Regions from separate parts of the Nocardia sp. CA-136227 genome, predicted to be linked through region 1. Evidence: riboswitches for the same ligand, from Rfam matches in the RefSeq annotation. Region 1 holds a riboswitch; the other holds the start of a gene.

The links. Region 1 has a riboswitch for cobalamin ahead of ACQP06_RS24155 (FecCD family ABC transporter permease). Riboswitches for the same ligand answer to the same signal wherever they lie in the genome.
Region 2: another riboswitch for cobalamin. It lies ahead of metE (5-methyltetrahydropteroyltriglutamate--homocysteine S-methyltransferase); the one in region 1 lies ahead of ACQP06_RS24155 (FecCD family ABC transporter permease).

What each region holds. Positions count from the first base shown of each region.
Region 1 is NZ_CP192081.1:5,211,423-5,219,773, reverse strand. Features, by position in the region: gene ACQP06_RS24185 (response regulator transcription factor) at 1-196, shown strand, start outside; gene ACQP06_RS24180 (sensor histidine kinase) at 193-1,494, shown strand; gene ACQP06_RS24175 (SRPBCC family protein) at 1,526-1,993, shown strand; gene ACQP06_RS24170 (alpha/beta fold hydrolase) at 2,089-3,240, shown strand; gene ACQP06_RS24165 (ABC transporter substrate-binding protein) at 3,274-4,293, opposite strand; gene ACQP06_RS24160 (ABC transporter ATP-binding protein) at 4,310-5,125, opposite strand; gene ACQP06_RS24155 (FecCD family ABC transporter permease) at 5,122-6,153, opposite strand; cobalamin riboswitch at 6,188-6,321, opposite strand; gene ACQP06_RS24150 (TetR/AcrR family transcriptional regulator C-terminal domain-containing protein) at 6,363-6,947, opposite strand; gene bioB (biotin synthase BioB) at 7,058-8,095, shown strand; gene ACQP06_RS24140 (hypothetical protein) at 8,236-8,351, shown strand, end outside.
Region 2 is NZ_CP192081.1:1,750,418-1,758,768, reverse strand. Features, by position in the region: gene prpD (2-methylcitrate dehydratase PrpD) at 1-503, opposite strand, end outside; gene ACQP06_RS07750 (short-chain fatty acyl-CoA regulator family protein) at 622-2,040, shown strand; gene metE (5-methyltetrahydropteroyltriglutamate--homocysteine S-methyltransferase) at 2,101-4,365, opposite strand; cobalamin riboswitch at 4,501-4,710, opposite strand; cobalamin riboswitch at 4,881-5,007, shown strand; gene ACQP06_RS07740 (CbtB domain-containing protein) at 5,048-5,263, shown strand; gene ACQP06_RS07735 (CbtA family protein) at 5,286-6,092, shown strand; gene ACQP06_RS07730 (histidine phosphatase family protein) at 6,089-6,661, shown strand; gene ACQP06_RS07725 (IclR family transcriptional regulator) at 6,684-7,481, shown strand; partial or broken gene ACQP06_RS07720 (NAD-glutamate dehydrogenase) at 7,552-8,351, shown strand, end outside.

The DNA.
Region 1 (8,351 bases):
CGGCGTGCTCGAACTCCTCGCCGCCCGGGCCGGTTCCGTCGTGACGCGCGCCGAACTCATCGAATGCTGCTGGGACGAAATGGCCGAGCCCGCCTCCAATGTCGTCGATGTCGTGATCGCCCAGCTGCGCCGCAAACTCGGCGCGCCGCCGCTCATCGACACCGTCCGCGGCGCCGGATTCACCATCGCGCCATGAGTATCCGGCAGCGACTCGCGTCCTGGCGCGGACCGGGAACTCCGACCTCGCCGGGCCGGTTGCGACGGACGCGGTGGCTGCTGACCGGGCTGTTCACCGGGCTGACCGCGCTGTGCCTGGTCGTGCTCGCGTCGATCGCGGCCTCCATCGATTCGCACTCCCGCGAACACGATCTCGACGCCGGGGTGGATCGGGTCGTGACCGGGGTGGCGCGGGAGGTGTATTGGAACGAGGACGGCAGCGTCGATCTGGAGACGGTGCGCGGGGACGAGGATCTGGTCGGGGGCGTCAACGCGGTCACCATCCTGGTGCGGCAGCCCGACAACAGCTGGCGGGAACTGTTCGTACACAAGCGTTCCGGGCTGCCCGCCGACCTGACCGGACTGGTGCGGCGGTCCGCCGACGCCGAGGAGACGCAGTGGCACACCACCGCCGATCGGGACGGGGATCCGGTGCGGCTGGCGGTGGCTCCCGCCTGGGACAACGACGCCACCGTCGGGGCCGTCGTCGTCGCGGGCGGTGATCCGGAGCCCGGCGCCCGTGACCACCGCCGGCTGGTGGTGGCGTTGTGGAGCGGCGGACTCGCCCTGGTGGCGCTCGCGGCGCTGGCCGGGCACCTGTTGTCGGGGGTGAGCATGCGCCCGGCGGTGCGGATGCTCGACGAGCAGGAACGGTTCCTGTCGGAGGCGTCGCACGAATTGCGCACGCCGCTGGCCACCCTGCGCCTCTATCTCGATGCCGCGCTGCGGGATCCGGCCGACGCCCGCCGCGCGGTCACCGACGCGCGCTCGCTCACCGATCGCATGGGCCGCATGGTCGCCGGGCTGCTGGCCCGCACCCGCGCGGAAACCGGTGCGGGCGAACTGGATCGGCAGCGGCTGTTCCTGGATCAACTGGTGGAGGGCGTGGTCGCCGACTGCGGCGGCGAGATCGGGCTGAATACCGAACCCACCGCGGTGTGGGCGGACCCGGAGCTGCTGGCCCTGGCCGTGCGCAATCTCGTCGACAACGCGCTGGTGCACGGCGGGCCGCCGGTGGAGGTCCGGGTCGCGGCGGGGCAGGTGACCGTGCGCGATCACGGGCGCGGGCTGGATCCCGCGCTCACCGACCCGTTCCGGCGCGGCGCGGTCGGCGTGGGCGGTCGGCACGGCATCGGACTGTCGCTGGTGCAGTGGGTGGCCGCGGTCCATTCCGGTTCGGTGACACTGGTTCCCGCGCCCGGCGGCGGCACCCTGGCCACCCTCACCCTGCCGGTCGCGCCGGACGACGCGGGCACGGCTGCGCCGGGGCTGTCGTGATCTTGGTCACAGCGAGCGTAGGGTGGCGCCCGTGCCTTCCACTCGAGTCGAGAAGTTCGTCGGTGCTCCGCGTCCCAGTGTCTTCCGCGCCCTCCTGGACGCGCATTCGGTCCGGACCTGGATGGTGCCCGACGGAATGACCAGCCGCGTCCACGAATTCGATGCCCGCGTCGGCGGGCGGTTCCGCATCTCGCTGACCTACGACCTGCCCGCCGAGGCCGGCAAGACGAGCCCGCACACCGACACCTTCCACGGGGTCTTCGCCCGCGTCGTCCCCGACCGGGAGGTGGTGCAGACCATCGAGTTCGAGACCGACAATCCGGAACTGACCGGCGAGATGACGGTCACCTACACCCTCGACGACGCGCCCGGCGGCACCCGCGTCACCGCCCAGCACGACAATCTGCCGCCGGGGCTGTCCCCGGAGGACAACGAGGTCGGCTTCCGCACGGCCCTGCACAATCTCGCCGCCCTCGCCGAACGCGCCGAGGGACACTGATTCCGCCGCGGCACGCGCAGGTGACGCGCGCGGTACCAGCGGATGACGCGCAGCACAAGCCTGGATGACGAGCCGGAAATTCGTACAGTGGATTGATGGCCCTGCCGGGGTTCCCGTATCCGTCCGGCGCCGCCGACCACGACGATCGGCGACGGCGCGCCCGCCTGCGGTCCACCCGGCTCGGCGCGCGCTGGGGTCGCTTCCGGCGGGCCCGGCTGCTGGCCCTGCGACTGGGCCTGGTTCCGCTGGTCGCGCTGGGCGCGTTCGTCGAGTACATCGGCCTGGACGTACTCCCCGAACAGGATCGGCTGGCCCGCACCGAACCCTCGGTGCTGCCCATCGCCGCGCCCGCGGAACTGCAGGCCACCGACACCGCCGTCTTCGACCTGGTCGGGCTGGGCGTCCTCGACGCCGGGGACACCGCGCGGGCGCTGCCGTCGCTGTCGCGGCTGGGGTCGGTGTGGGCGGTCCGCTACGACAACACCGGTATCGACACCAAGGTGATCGCGGACCTCATCGTGAAGGTCACCGCCGCCGCCAAGGTGCCGAACGTGGTGCTGGCCGGGCACAGTATGGGCGGGGTCATCGCGCTCGAGATCGCCAAGCACCTGCACGAGGACAGCGACGGCACACGGGTGCGGGCGGTGATCCTGGACTGCACGCCGGTGGATCTGAACGCGGTGCGGCCCGAGAGCCGCGACCAGGGCGAGGAGATGCTGCGCTGGATGGGCTGGGTGCCCGGGGCGCGGGAGAGCCGCATGCTGCGGCTGGCCGTGGAAGTGTATGCGCGCCATGACCGTTTCGTCGGCGGGCGCTACGTGATCCGCGGCGGCGAGTTCCGGCGCGCGGTCGACGATGTGCTGCGGTCCAAGATCCTCAATACCGACGCCGCCAGCAACGGTCTGATCGAGGCGCAGTTCAAGGCCATCGTGGCGGGCGGCGCGGTGGACGACCTGCGGGCGCTGGCCAAACCCGCGGCGGGCAAACCACGCCCGGCCATCGTGTTCATCCGGCCGCACGACCCGTACGACGATCCGGTGGTGGACGTGGAGTACTCGCACCAGGTGCTCATCGACCGGGTCGGCGGGGTGCGCGGGACCCTGCTGGTGGTGACCACGCGAACCACGGGGCACGCCAATCCGATCGAGCGGCCGCAGGAGTACAACACCGTCATCGAACAGCAGGTGGTGCCGTTCGTGCGGCAGCTGTGGCGGGATCAGTCCGGAGCCGCCGCGGTGGGCCACTGACCGGGCCGCGCCGGTGGGCTCGGCGTGGTCCGCCTAGCGCACCGCGTCGTCGGCGGCGGGGCGAATGCCCGAGGCGGGCACCAGGTTCCAGCGTTCCAGCTGCGCCCGCACCTGCTCGGCGGCGTCGATGTTCAACGGCCCGCTGGTCCACAGCGCGTACGGCAGGTTCAGGAAACGGCCCTGCGTGACCGCCCGCAGATTCTGGATGCCCGGCTTGCCGCGCAGCAGATCCACCTTCTGCTGGAAGGTCTGCGGCGGATAGTCGACGAACACGATGGCGTCCGGGTCGGCCGCCGCCAGCCGCTCCCACGACACCGCCGTCCAGGTGTCGGCCACATCGGACAGCGCGTTGCGCGCGCCCGCCGCCTCCAGGATCGCCTGCGGCGCACCGTATTGCCCGCTGGAGAAGACGGTGTCGGAGGCGCTGTCGAACAGGAACACCGTCGGCCGCCGCTCGGGCTGCGGCGCTGCCAGCAGGGTGGACACTCGGCGATCCAGATCCCCGGTGACCCGTGCCGCCTGGTCCGCGCGCCCGGTGATCGCGCCCAGCGCGGTCAGATCCGTGCGCAGCGCGGTCCAGGCATCCACCACACCCCGCTCGCCGCCGGGCCGGCGGCAGCTCTCGGTGAGCACGTACGGCGCGACGCCGGCCGCCCGCAACGACTCCGGCGTCAGATTCGCCGACTCCGAGTAGCCGTAGTTCCAGCCCGCCACCATCACGTCGGGGCGCTGGGCCAGCACCGTCTCCCGCGAGGGATAGTCGGGGGCAACGGAATTGAGCCGGTCCACGCCGTCCCCGTAATGCTTGCGCAGCGTGTCCGCGTCCCGCTTCAGGCTCGACACCGCCACCGTCTGGTCCTGGGCTCCCAGGGCCAGCACCATGGAGATCAGGTTCCCGTCATTGACGAACATGCGTTGCGCGGGCGACGGGAACCGCTGTTCCGCACCGCAATTGCGCACGGTCATGTTCCCGGTCGCCGCCTGCGGCGATCCGCAGGCGGTGAGCACTCCCGCGATGGCGGTGACCGCGACGAGCGGAAGGATCCTGTTCAAGACCGTGCCTTTCGAGTCAAGACTGTGCCGTTCGAGCCGTGATGAGCAGATGGGAATCACCGGTGTCGGGATCCGGTATCCGGCGCGCCCGCACGCCGAACACCTCGTCGAGCACCTCGGGCCGCAGCGCGGTGCCGGGCGGTTCGAGGGGGCGGGCCCGGCCGTCGTCGAGCACCAGCACCCGGTCGCAGAACCGATCCGCGAGGGTCAGGTCGTGCAGGCTCATGACGACGGTCCGTTCCAATTCCCGGGTCAGTGCCAGCAATTCGAGCTGATGGGTGACATCCAGATGGTTGGTCGGCTCGTCTAGCAGCAGGACGGGCGTGTCCTGGGCGAGCGCCCGCGCCAGCAGCACCCGCTGCCGTTCCCCGCCGGACAGCCGCCCGACCGCGCGCCCCTCGAACCCGGCCAGATCCACCCGACCCAGCGCCCGTTGGACGGCCGCCCGTTCGCCCGGCCCGCCCGCGCCCCACGGCGGCAGGTACGGCGTCCGGCCCAACGCCACGAGCTCACCCACCAGCAGATCGGTGGGCGGCACCTCGTCCTGCCCGACCAGACCCACCAGCCGCGCCCGCTCCCGCGCCGAAACCTGGTGCACCGGACGGCCATCCACCTCGACACCGCCCTCGACCGGTGCGATCAACCCCGCCAGGGTCCGCAACAGCGTGGTCTTGCCCGCGCCGTTCGGCCCGACGATGCCCACCGTCTCGCCCGGCGACACCGTGAAGTCGACCTGCGCGACCACCGTGCGCCGTCCCGCCGCGCAGGCCAGTCCGGCGGCCCGCAGCTCGCCCGCGCCCCGGTGACGCGACCCGGCCCGGCGGGGCCTCACGCCGGACCGAATCGGTAGGTGCGGCGGCCCATGAGGAGCAGGAAGGCGGGGGCTCCGATGAGGCCGGTGAGGACGCCGACCGGGATCTCGGTGGGGCGGACCAGGACTCGGGTGGCGGCGTCGGCGACGACCAGGAAGGTGGCCCCGCACAGGGCGCTCGCGGGCAGCAGGACGCGGTGGCGCGGCCCGACCAGGAGCCGGGCGGCGTGCGGGACCACCAGCCCGACGAAACCGATGCCGCCGGAGACCGCCACCAGCACGCCGACCAGGACCGCCAGCAGGACGAACAGCGCGATGCGCAACTCGCGCACCGGAACTCCGATGGAGGCCGCCGTGTCCGGGCCCAGGTTCAGCGCGTCGAGCCAGTTGGCGGCGAGCAGCAGGGCGGTCAGGCAGGCCGCGACCACGCAGCCGGGCAACAGGATTCGGGTCCAGTCCGCGCCGGAGAGGCTGCCGAGCAGCCAGAACAGCACCGACTGGGCGGCGGACGGGTCACTGCTGCGGAAGATCAGGTAGCTGCTGAAGGCGGCGAAGGCCGAGCCCAGCACCGTGCCGGTGAGCACGAGACGCAGTGGCGTGAGCCCGCCTTGGGCCAGGGCGATGAGGAATACCGCGGCCGCGGCGGCGAAGGCCCCGGCGAGCGCGCCCGCCGACAGCGCCCACAGTCCGGCCCCGGCGAACACCCCGGAGGTGATGACCGCCGCCGCGCCGACGCCCGCGCCGGAGGAGACGCCCAGCAGGTAGGGGTCGGCGAGAGGATTGCGGACCAGGGTCTGCATGGCCGCCCCGGCGACCGCCAGGCCCGCGCCGACGATGGCGGCGAGAACGGTTCGCGGCACCCGCAATTGCCACACGATGGTGTCGAGCCCGAGATCGGTGTGCGCGGTGCCGGTCAGCCGGTCGCGCAGCACCGCGAGCACCTCGCGCACCGGGATCGTCTCCGCGCCGAATCCGGTCGCGACGATCATGGCCACGACCAGCAGCGCTCCCATGACGGGCAGGGCGAGCGAAGTCCGCGCGCGGCTCATCGCGGTAGCTCCTCGGGCATGACGCGGCCTCTCCAGAGTGTTGCGCGGCGGGGGAGGTCTGACTCGCACCGGGATCCGGTGCTCACAGTGGCGCGACCGCTCCGGATTCCCACCGGATTCCCGCACCCGCCGATACTGACGAGGGGAACCCTACCGTCCGGAACCTTCGCCGGTTCCGACTGGTCGGTTCATCCCGGTGTCCGCGAAGGTCAGCGGATCCGCGAACCGAGCAGATGCCGCACGCCGCTCACGAACAGCTGCAATCCGAAGTCGAATCGCGCGGTGGCGTCGGGCATGTCGTACAGCGGCGAGTTCTCCTCGGTGAGCGCGCCCGCGGAGTCCATCTGGATGCGTGACTGCTCGTCCACCGTCTGCCCGAGCACGTAGTACAGCAGCGTGTAGGCGGCCAGTTCGGCCTCCTCACGCGTCATGCCGGCGCGAATCGCGGCGCTGGCCAGTCGTTCCCGGCCCTTGCTGGTGGTGAGGCGGGACGCGTAGGTGGCCGAGACCAGTTCGGCCCCGTCGCGGTAGGCGAGCAGGCTCTCGCGCAGCCGGTGCGCGAGTTCGGTCATCTGCTTGGACCATTCCTCGGCCCGGACCGGTTCGTCCATGGGCGCGAGAATGCGGTCGGCGACCGCGCCGAGCAGGGCCTGCTTGTTGGGGAAGTGCCAGTACAGCGCGCCGGGCTGGACGTGCAGCGAGGTGGCCAGGCGGCGCATGGTGAGATCCGCCAGCCCGTACTGGTCGAGGATGGCGATGGCCCCGTCGACCACGTCCGTGCGATGGAGTTGCACTGAAGAATCCGACCCTCTCGTGTTCCGGCTCACGTTCCGGGCTGCTAGCCTACCCTGAACACCGTTCAAGTTGCTCGGCCACACGGCCGGACGAAGGGATTCCCGCGGACATGACCCAGGTAGCCGTCACCACCGAAGCCGGTACCAACGCAGGCGATGACATCCTCGCCATCGCTCGCGAGCAGGTGCTCGAGCGCGGCGTCGGCCTGACCCAGGAGCAGACCCTCGCGGTCCTGCGGCTCGGCGACGAGCGGCTCGAGGAGCTGCTCGGCCTGGCGCACGACGTCCGCATGAAGTGGTGCGGCCCCGAGGTCGAGGTCGAGGGCATCATCTCGCTCAAGACCGGCGGCTGCCCCGAGGACTGCCACTTCTGTTCGCAGTCCGGCCTTTTCCAGTCGCCGGTGCGCGCCGCCTGGCTCGACATCCCCTCGCTGGTGGAGGCGGCCAAGCAGACCGCCAAGACCGGCGCCACCGAGTTCTGCATCGTGGCCGCGGTGCGCGGTCCGGACGAGCGCCTGATGGCGCAGGTCGCCGCGGGCGTCGAGGCCATCCGCAACGAGGTCGACATCCAGGTCGCCTGCTCGCTGGGCATGCTGAACCAGGAGCAGGTGGACCAGCTGGCCGCCATGGGCGTGCACCGCTACAACCACAACCTGGAGACCGCGCGCTCGCACTTCCCGAACGTGGTCACCACCCACACCTACGACGAGCGCTGGGAGACCCTGCGCATGGTGCGCGAGGCCGGCATGGAGGTCTGCTGTGGCGGCATCCTCGGCATGGGCGAATCCCTGGAGCAGCGTGCGGAATTCGCGGCCGACCTGGCCTCGCTGGAGCCCGACGAGGTGCCGCTGAACTTCCTCAACCCGCGCCCGGGCACCCCCTTCGGTGACCTCGAGGTGCTCCCGGCCGCCGACGCGCTGCGCGCCGTCGCAGCCTTCCGTCTCGCCATGCCGCGCACCATCCTGCGTTTCGCCGGCGGCCGCGAGATCACCCTCGGCGACCTGGGCGCCAAGCAGGGCATCCTGGGCGGCATCAACGCCGTCATCGTCGGCAACTACCTGACCACCCTGGGTCGTCCGGCCGAGTCCGACATCGATCTGCTCGGCGAACTCAAGATGCCGATCAAGGCGCTCAACGAAACGCTCTGAGCGAAATCCACTGAGAGAAAAAGGGGGTTCGGGGCCAATGCCCCGAACCCGTCTCGTACGGTAGGGGTGCGGGGGTTTGCATTCCCCTGGACCTGATCTGCCCGCCGAGTTCGATACGCGAAGGATCCATCGAGGTGGTCGTGGACATCGAGGAGCGCTACAACCCTTTCACGGGCAAGCGAGTCGTGCCGGGGCTGGACGATCCGGTACCCCCCGCGGCGGCCCTGGGCCTGGAGCCACCGCGCTTCTGTGAACA
Region 2 (8,351 bases), 3.5 Mb from region 1:
GCGACGTGGTCGATCTTGTGCTCGTGCAGGCAGATCGCGCGGACCAGGTCCACCTGGATCTCGTAACCCGTTGCCAGACCGCGGATCAGGTCGCGGCCGCCGCGGCCGGTGTGCTGGGCGACGGCGAGGATCGGCGGGATGTTGTCGCCCGGGTGCGAGTACTCCGCGGCCAGGAAGGTGTCGTGGAAGTCCAGCTCGCGCACCGCGACTCCATTGGCCCAGGCCGCCCATTCCGGCGAGTAGGAACCGGGCGCGCCGAAGACGGTCGCGCCCGGTGCGTACGGATGGGCCAGGGCCTGGGCGCGGGCATTGGCGACGGGTCGCCGGGTGAGGGATGCCGCCGCGACCGCCGCGTTGTCGATGAGCCGATTGACGATCATCCGTTCGACGTCGGGGGTGACCTCCACCGGATCGGCGGCGACCTCGGCGATCCGCCAGGCGAGGTGTCCCGCGCGGGGGAAATGCTCCGCGGAGCGGTGGGTGCGGACGGGATGGTTCTTCATATTTCGCACGGTACACAGCGGCTCCGGGCCGGGAAATCCCTTGCAAAAGCCTATTTTTGCGGAACAGGAACCCTGAATCGGTGAAAGTTGTGAAAGCTCGGATTGCTAGATTGAGCGCATGCAGAAGATGTACGCGGGCGCGCGCCTGCGCGCCTTGCGGGAGCGCCGGGGCCTGTCGCAGTCCGCGCTGGCCAAGACGCTCGAGCTCTCGGTGAGCTACATCAATCAGCTCGAGCACGACCAGCGCCCGCTGACGGTCCCGGTGCTGCTGCGCCTGAACGCCCGCTTCGACCTGGACATGGGCTTCTTCGCCGCCGACACCGACGCCCGGCTGATCGCCGACCTGCAGGACGTGTTCGCCGAGGATCCCGAGGGCGCCGACATCACCACCGCCGAGATCGACGACCTGGTGGCCCGGGTGCCGGCGGCCGCGCGGGTTCTGGTCGGCCTGCACCGCCGCCTGCGCGGCGCCACCGAGCAGATGGAACGCGTCTCCGCCGGAATCGACGGCGACGCGGGCGAATCCGCCGCGGCCATGCCCTACGAGGACGTCCGCGACTACTTCTACGATCGGCGCAACCACATCCCCGAGCTCGACACCGCGGCCGAGCAGCTGTTCGACCGCAATGGCCTGAGCCTGGGCGGACTCGACCTCCAGCTGACCCGGCTGCTGCGCGAGCAGCACGGCATCGCGGTCCTCATCCGCACCGACGATCCCAGCGATCCGGGCCCCAAACGGGTCTTCGACCCCGACAGCCGCGTACTGACCCTGGCGCGGCGGCTCACCGCCGGTCAGCGCGCCTTCCAATTGGCCACGCAGCTGGCCTTTCTCACCCAGGCCGAGGTGATCGCCGACCTGATCGACGCGACCGACACCATGCCCGAGAACTCGCGCGGCCTGCTGCGCACCGGGCTCGCCAACTACTTCGCCGGAGCCCTGATCCTGCCCTACACCCGCTTCTGGGACGCGGCCGAATCCCTGCGCTACGACATCGAACTGCTCGCCGCCACCTTCGAGGTCGGCTTCGAGACCGTCTGCCACCGCCTGTCGACCCTGCAGCGGCCCGGCAAGCGCGGGGTGCCGTTCTTCTTCGTCCGCACCGATCGCGCCGGGAACATCTCGAAACGCCAGTCCGCCACCGCCTTCCACTTCTCCCGGGTGGGCGGCAGCTGCCCGCTGTGGGTGGTGCACGACGCGTTCTCCACGCCGGGCAGCATCCGCACCCAGATCGCCCGCATGCCCGACGGCCGCAACTATCTGTGGCTGGCGCGCACCACCGACGAGAAGACGCCCGGATACCTGTCCCCCACCCGGGATTTCGCCATCGGGCTGGGCTGCGACCTGACCTACGCGGACAAGCTGGTGTACTCGCACGGCCTGCCCGTCGACGACCCACGCACGGCGGTGCCGATCGGCGCGGGCTGCAAGGTCTGCGAGCGGACCGACTGCGCGCAGCGCGCGTTCCCGCAGTTGGGCCGGCCGATCCGGGTGGACGACAACAGTTCCCGGACCATCCCGTACGCGCCGATCACCTGACCGGACGGCCGGGGCGCACCGCGTTCGTTCGCAGCGCATGCGGCAAGCCCCGGCCTTCGGCTACCGCAGTGCGCGCGCCGCGGCCACGAGATTGCGCAGCGACTCCGTCACCTCGGCGGTGCCGCGCGTCTTGAGCCCGCAGTCCGGGTTGACCCAGAGCCGGTCGGCCGGAACCGCTTTCAGTGCCCGCGTCAGCGCCGCCTCGATCTCCCGGACGCCGGGCACCCGCGGCGAGTGGATGTCGTATACGCCCGGTCCCACGCCCAGGTCGAAGCCCGCCGCGTTGAGGTCGTCGAGCACCTCCATGTGCGAGCGCGCCGCCTCGATCGAGGTGACGTCGGCGTCCAATCCCGCTATCGCGCCGATGATCTCACCGAACTCCGAATAGCAGAGGTGGGTGTGGATCTGGGTGCTGTCGGCGACCCCGGAGGTCGCCAGCCGGAACGCCACCACCGCCCATTCCAGGTATTCGGGCTGGTCGGCGCGGCGCAGGGGCAGCAGCTCCCGCAAGGCCGGTTCGTCCACCTGGATGATGGCGGTCCCGGCGGCCTCCAGGTCCACGGTCTCGTCCCGGATCGCCAGGGCGAGCTGGCGCGCGGTGTCGGCGAGCGGCTGGTCGTCGCGGACGTAGGACCAGGCCAGGATGGTGACCGGCCCGGTGAGCATGCCCTTGACCGGTTTGCCGGTCAGCGACTGCGCGTAGGAGATCCAGTCGACGGTCATGGCCGCCGGTCGGGTCACGTCGCCGAACAGGATCGGCGGGCGCACGCACCGGGTTCCGTAGGACTGCACCCACCCGTGCGCGGTGGCCGCGAAGCCGTCCAGTTGCTCGGCGAAGTACTGCACCATGTCATTGCGCTCGGGCTCGCCGTGCACCAGCACGTCCAGGCCGATCTCCTCCTGCAGCGCGATGACCTCGGCGATCTCGGCGCGCATGCGGGTGTCGTACTCGGCCCGGTCGATCTCGCCGCGGCGCAGGGCGGCGCGCGCCACCCGGATGCGGCCGGTCTGCGGGTAGGAACCGATGGTCGTGGTCGGCAGCGGCGGCAGGTCCAGCCGCTCCCGCTGTGACCGCCGGCGCTCCGCCGCGGGCGCCCGGTGCGCGGCCGTCGTGTCCAGTGCGGCCAGCCGGTCGCGGACCGCCGTGTCGTGCAGTCGCGCGTCGGATCGCCGGTCCAGCACGGCCGTTCGCGCGATCTCCAGCTGCTCGGCGGCCGCGTCCTGCCCCTCATGCAGGACGGTGGCCAGCAGCCGAATCTCGGCGATCTTCTCGGTGCCGAATGCCAGCCAGGACCGCAGGCGCGGCTCCAGGTCAGGCTCGGCGGCGAGGCTGTACGGAACGTGCAGCAGCGAGCAGGAACTCGACACCGCCACCGGCGCACCGGCTGCGGCGAGCGCGGCCAGCCCGGTCAGCGCCCGATCGGGATCGGTGCGCCACACGTTGTAGCCGTCGACGACGCCCGCGACCAGCAGGGTCCCGGAAAGACGCTGCGCCGCGGCGATATCCGCGTCACCGCCCGACACCAGGTCGATGGCGAGGCCCTCGATCCCGGTGTCCGCCAGCGCGGGCAGCGCCGCACCCAATCGTCCGAAGTACGAGGCCACCAGCAGGTCGGGCCGCGCGGAGACCGCGGCCAGCCGCTGATAGGCCGAACGTGCCAGCGCCAGTTCGGTATCCGTCAGATCGGTGACCAGCACCGGCTCGTCGAGCTGCACCCAGCGCGCCCCCGCGGCCGCCAGCAGGCCCAGCAGCCGCTCGTACAGCGGCAGCAGATCGGGCAGCCGATCGAGCAGCTCGCTGCCGTCCACCGACTTGGCCAATTTCAGGAAGGTGACCGGTCCGATGATGACCGGCCGGGCCGGAATGCCCAGCGCCAGTGACTCTTCCAGTTCCGCGAGCGGTTTGTCCGGGTGCAGGGTGAACCTCGTCGAGGCCGAGAGCTCCGGCACCAGATAGTGGTAGTTGGTGTCGAACCACTTGGTCATCTCGAGCGGCGCGATGTCGGCGGTGCCGCGCGCGGCCGCGAAGTAGCGGTCCAGCTCGTCGGCGACGCCGTGCACCCGTTCGGGCAGCGCACCCAGTAGCACCGCGGTGTCGAGCATCTGGTCGTAGTAGGAGAAGGTGCCGACCGGAACCGAATCGAGTCCGGCGGCGTGCACCGCGAGGAGTTGCGCGGCGCGCAGTCCGCCCGCGAGACCGTGCAGCGCGGCGGCGTCGATGCGCCCCGCCCAGTACGCCTCGATCGCGCGTTTCAGTTCCCGGTTCGGGCCGATGCGCGGCAGGCCCAGCACCGTGGCGGTGAAGGTGTTGTCAGGGTTCAGCATTGATGAACTCCATGGTCAGCAGTCGATGACCGCCGCCCAAACGAGCGTACGCTGACGGAGCCCATGCGGCATGTTTCCGTGCCCGGATCCGATCGGCGTAACGCCCAATCCACGAGGCGACGACCGCCGGATACGGCGTATCCGGCACGACGGGCAGGTCTTCGGACTCATGGGCATCGACCCGACAATCGGGTCGGCCCCGGCACGAGACCGAGGCCGGACCTACCGGCCGTCGCTTCCCAGGCATGCGCCCAGTGCTTCTGACGGCGTTCGTTCCCATTCACCGCTGCGGGACAGTCCCGGATTCCCACCGGGTTCCCTCTCACCCGGCCAGCGCGAGCGCGGGCAGCGGGCTTCGACGCCGTCGAATGGGTCAGGGGCTCCTCGACTCCACCTCCGGCGAACCAGTTGCGTTGGCGAATATAGCCCAGCGCCAGCGCGATCCCCGCACGCGCGGCGGCGTCCCATCAGGTGGTCGACCCGGGCAGGCGGATTGACCAGCGGCGATGCGCTTTCGTATGGTTGATCGACGATGTCATGAGGAATCCGGTGCAATGCCGGAACGGTCGCGCCACTGTGAGCAGCCCAATCTCCCCGCGAGACGGATGCGAGTCAGACCCTCACATCGTCGGTTCGATCGGCAACGGGGACGCGGAATCCCCCTGACTCAAAGGAGTCCTTCGTGGCTACCTCTTTCGCTCCTCGCTCCGGTGTCGGCAGCGGCGCGCTCTCCATCCCCACCACCGCGCTGTGGCTGGTCGGCACCACCCTGATGGCGCTGCTGGCGATCTACTTCATCGGTATCGATCAGGGTGCGGTGTCGGTGTTCGGCAGCGACATGCACGTGCACGAGTTCGTGCACGACGGCCGGCATTTCCTCGGGTTCCCCTGCCACTAGCACCGGGAATCGAGTAACCACAATGGAAAAGCGAATCATCGGCCGAGGGGTCCTGCTGGGCGCCCTCGGCGGATCGCTGGCGTTCGTGTTCGCCCGGATCCTGTCCGAGCCGATCATCGATCGCGCCATCGACTTCGAAGAGGGCCGCGACCACGCGCAGATGGCGCTGGACAAGGCCGCCGGGAAGCCCATGGACATGGACCACGGGGCCGAGCTGTTCACCCGCGCGCAGCAGCAGAATGTCGGACTGGGCTTCGGGATGATCGTGTTCGGCGCCGCGTTGGGCGCGCTGTTCGCGGTCGTGTACTTCCTGGCGCTGCGCAAGGCGGGCAAGATCTCGCCGCGCAATCTGGCGCTGCTGGTGTCGGGCGGCATGTTCCTGGCGCTGTACGCGGTGCCGTTCCTGAAGTACCCGGCCAACCCGCCGTCCGTCGGGAACCCGGACACGATCGAGGAGCGCACGGCCCTGTACCTGGGCCTGATCGCGATCAGCGCCATCGCGTTGGTCGCGGCGATCTGGTTCGGCCGCAGGCTGACCGCGCGCCTGGACACCTGGACCGCGGGGGCCGCCGCCGCGGCCGGCTTCGTCGTCGTGATGGGCGCGCTGCTGGCGCTGCTGCCGTCGTTCCACGAAGCGCCGGAACCGCTGCGGGACGCGTCGGGCACGATCGTGTTCCCGGGCTTCCCCGCCGACGACCTGTACCACTTCCGGCTGTACGCGTTCGCCGCCCAGCTGCTGGTGTGGGCGGTCATCGGGGTCGGATTCGCCTGGCTGGCGCCACGCCTGCTCGGCGACCGCTCCCCGGCCGCGCCCGCCGTGGCGGCATGAGCGCGGTCACCCGTCTCACCCTGGTGACGCACGCGATCACCGAGGCCGTGCGGTCCGCCCGCTTCCCGGTCGACGAACCGCTCGACCCGCTCGGGTCGCGGTCGGTCGAGCAGGCGGGCGGGCTGCCCGGCCCGGAGCCCGCGACGGTGCTGTTCGCGCCCGAGCTGCGGGCCGAACAGACCTGCCGGGCACTGGGATTCACCGGGACCCCGGAGCCCGAGCTGCGCGACCTGGACCACGGCGACTGGGCCGGTCGGGCGATGGACGATCTCGCGCCCGAGCAGCTGATGGGCTGGCTCACCGACCCGGGCTTCCACGAGCACGGCGGCGAATCGATCACCGGGTTGATCGATCGCGTCGGCGTCTGGCTGCACGGCCTGGCCGGGCGCGGCGACCGGATCGTCGCGGTGACGCATCCCGCGATCGTGCGGGCCGCGGTCCTGCGCACCCTCGACGCTCCCCCGGAGTCGTTCTGGCGCATCGACATTCCACCGTTGAGCGCCACCACCCTGCACCACCGCGGCCCGGCGTGGACGCTGCGCGCGACCGCGCACGAGCTCGCGGACTGACTTCGCTGGCAGAATCCGGGGAATGGCGCAATCCTCGGGTTCGACCACCTCTCCGGCCGTCGGCCGGGCGCTCGACATCCTCGTCCGGCTGGCGCACGGCCCGGGACCGGTCCGGGCGGCGGTGCTGGCCCGCGATCTCGGGCTGCCGCGCTCGTCGGTGTACCACATCCTGTCGGTGCTGGTGGACCGCGGATTCGTGGTCTATGTACCGGGTGACCAGGCCTACGGGCTGGGTGTGACGTCCTTCGAGATCGGCTCGGCCTATCTGCGGCACGAGCCGCTGGAACGGCTGGCGCAGCCGATCCTGCACCAGCTGGCCCGGCAGCTCGGGCAGGCGGTGCATCTGGGAATTCTGCACGGCAACGAGACGGTCTACCTCCTGAAGGAACGTCCCGGCTCGGGTCCCGCGGCGGAGGTCTCGCTGATCACCGATATCGGGGTCCGGCTGCCGTCGCACCTGACCGCGAACGGGCGCGCGATCCTCGCCTCGCTGCCGGACGCGCAGGTGAAGGCGTTGTACGCCAAGCGTTCCGACTTCCTCACCCGCACCGGACGCGGACCGCGGTCGCTGACCGAGCTGCGGCGCGATCTGGACGAGGTGCGTGCCCGCGGCTGGGCCGAGGAGGTGGAGCTGGTGACGGCGGGCCTGCGATCGGTGGGCGCGGCGGTCTTCGATCACAACAGCCGTCCGGTGGCGGCCCTGAGCACCACCTGGCGGACGCTGTCCAACCCCGAGCCGGAGGTGGTGGGGCAGGCGGTGCGGTGGGGCGCCGAGCGCCTGACCTCGCGCATCGCCGGTCAGGTGCCCGTCACGCCCTGACTCGGCGGCACCCTTGTGAGACCACTCACAGGGGTTGTATGTTGTTGTATAGACAACCGCCGCACCGGGGAGATTTCCGACGATGACGCAGGACTGGGACGACGCCCTCCACGCCCGAATGGCAGCCGAAGCACCGGCCACGGCCTACTCCCACTCCCTGCCCGAGTGGTACAAACACGACTTCGGCCCCGACCGCGCCGCCGCCGACATCGCCCGCATCGAAGCGCTGCGACCGGAGTCGTTCGACGTCGCCCTGCACGCGCCCACCGGACGAGCACGCGGACGATTGCGGCTCACCCTCTACATCGCGGGGGCGGCCGTCTCGCTCAGCCGCATCCTGCCGGTCATCCAATCCCTCGGCGTGGAAGTCCTCGACGAACGGACCTACCCGCTCGACGATTCCACCGGGAACCAGTGCTGGATCTACGACTTCGGGCTGGCCTTCGACGGCGAGCCGCCGGCGGGCGCGGAACCGAACGCCCGCTTCACCGCGGCCTTCGCCGCCACCTGGCGCGGCGACGCCGAGAGCGACGCCTTCAACCGCCTGGTCCTGAGCGCGGGCCTGGCCTGGCGTCCGGTGTCCATCCTGCGCGCCTACGCGAAATACCTGCGCCAGAGCGGATTCCCCTACAGCCCGGAACGGATCGCGGAAGTCCTCGCCGCACACCCCGATTCCGCGCGACTGCTGGTCGAGCTGTTCCACGCTCGGTTCGCGCCGGACACGCGCAGCGCAGCCGCCGAAGCCGAACTGATCGATCGCCTGAACGAGGTCATCGGCCGCGTCGTCGGGCTCGAAGCCGACCGTAGTCTGCGCGCCCTCACCACCCTCGTCCGAAACACCCTGCGCACCAACTACTTCGTGCGTGACGG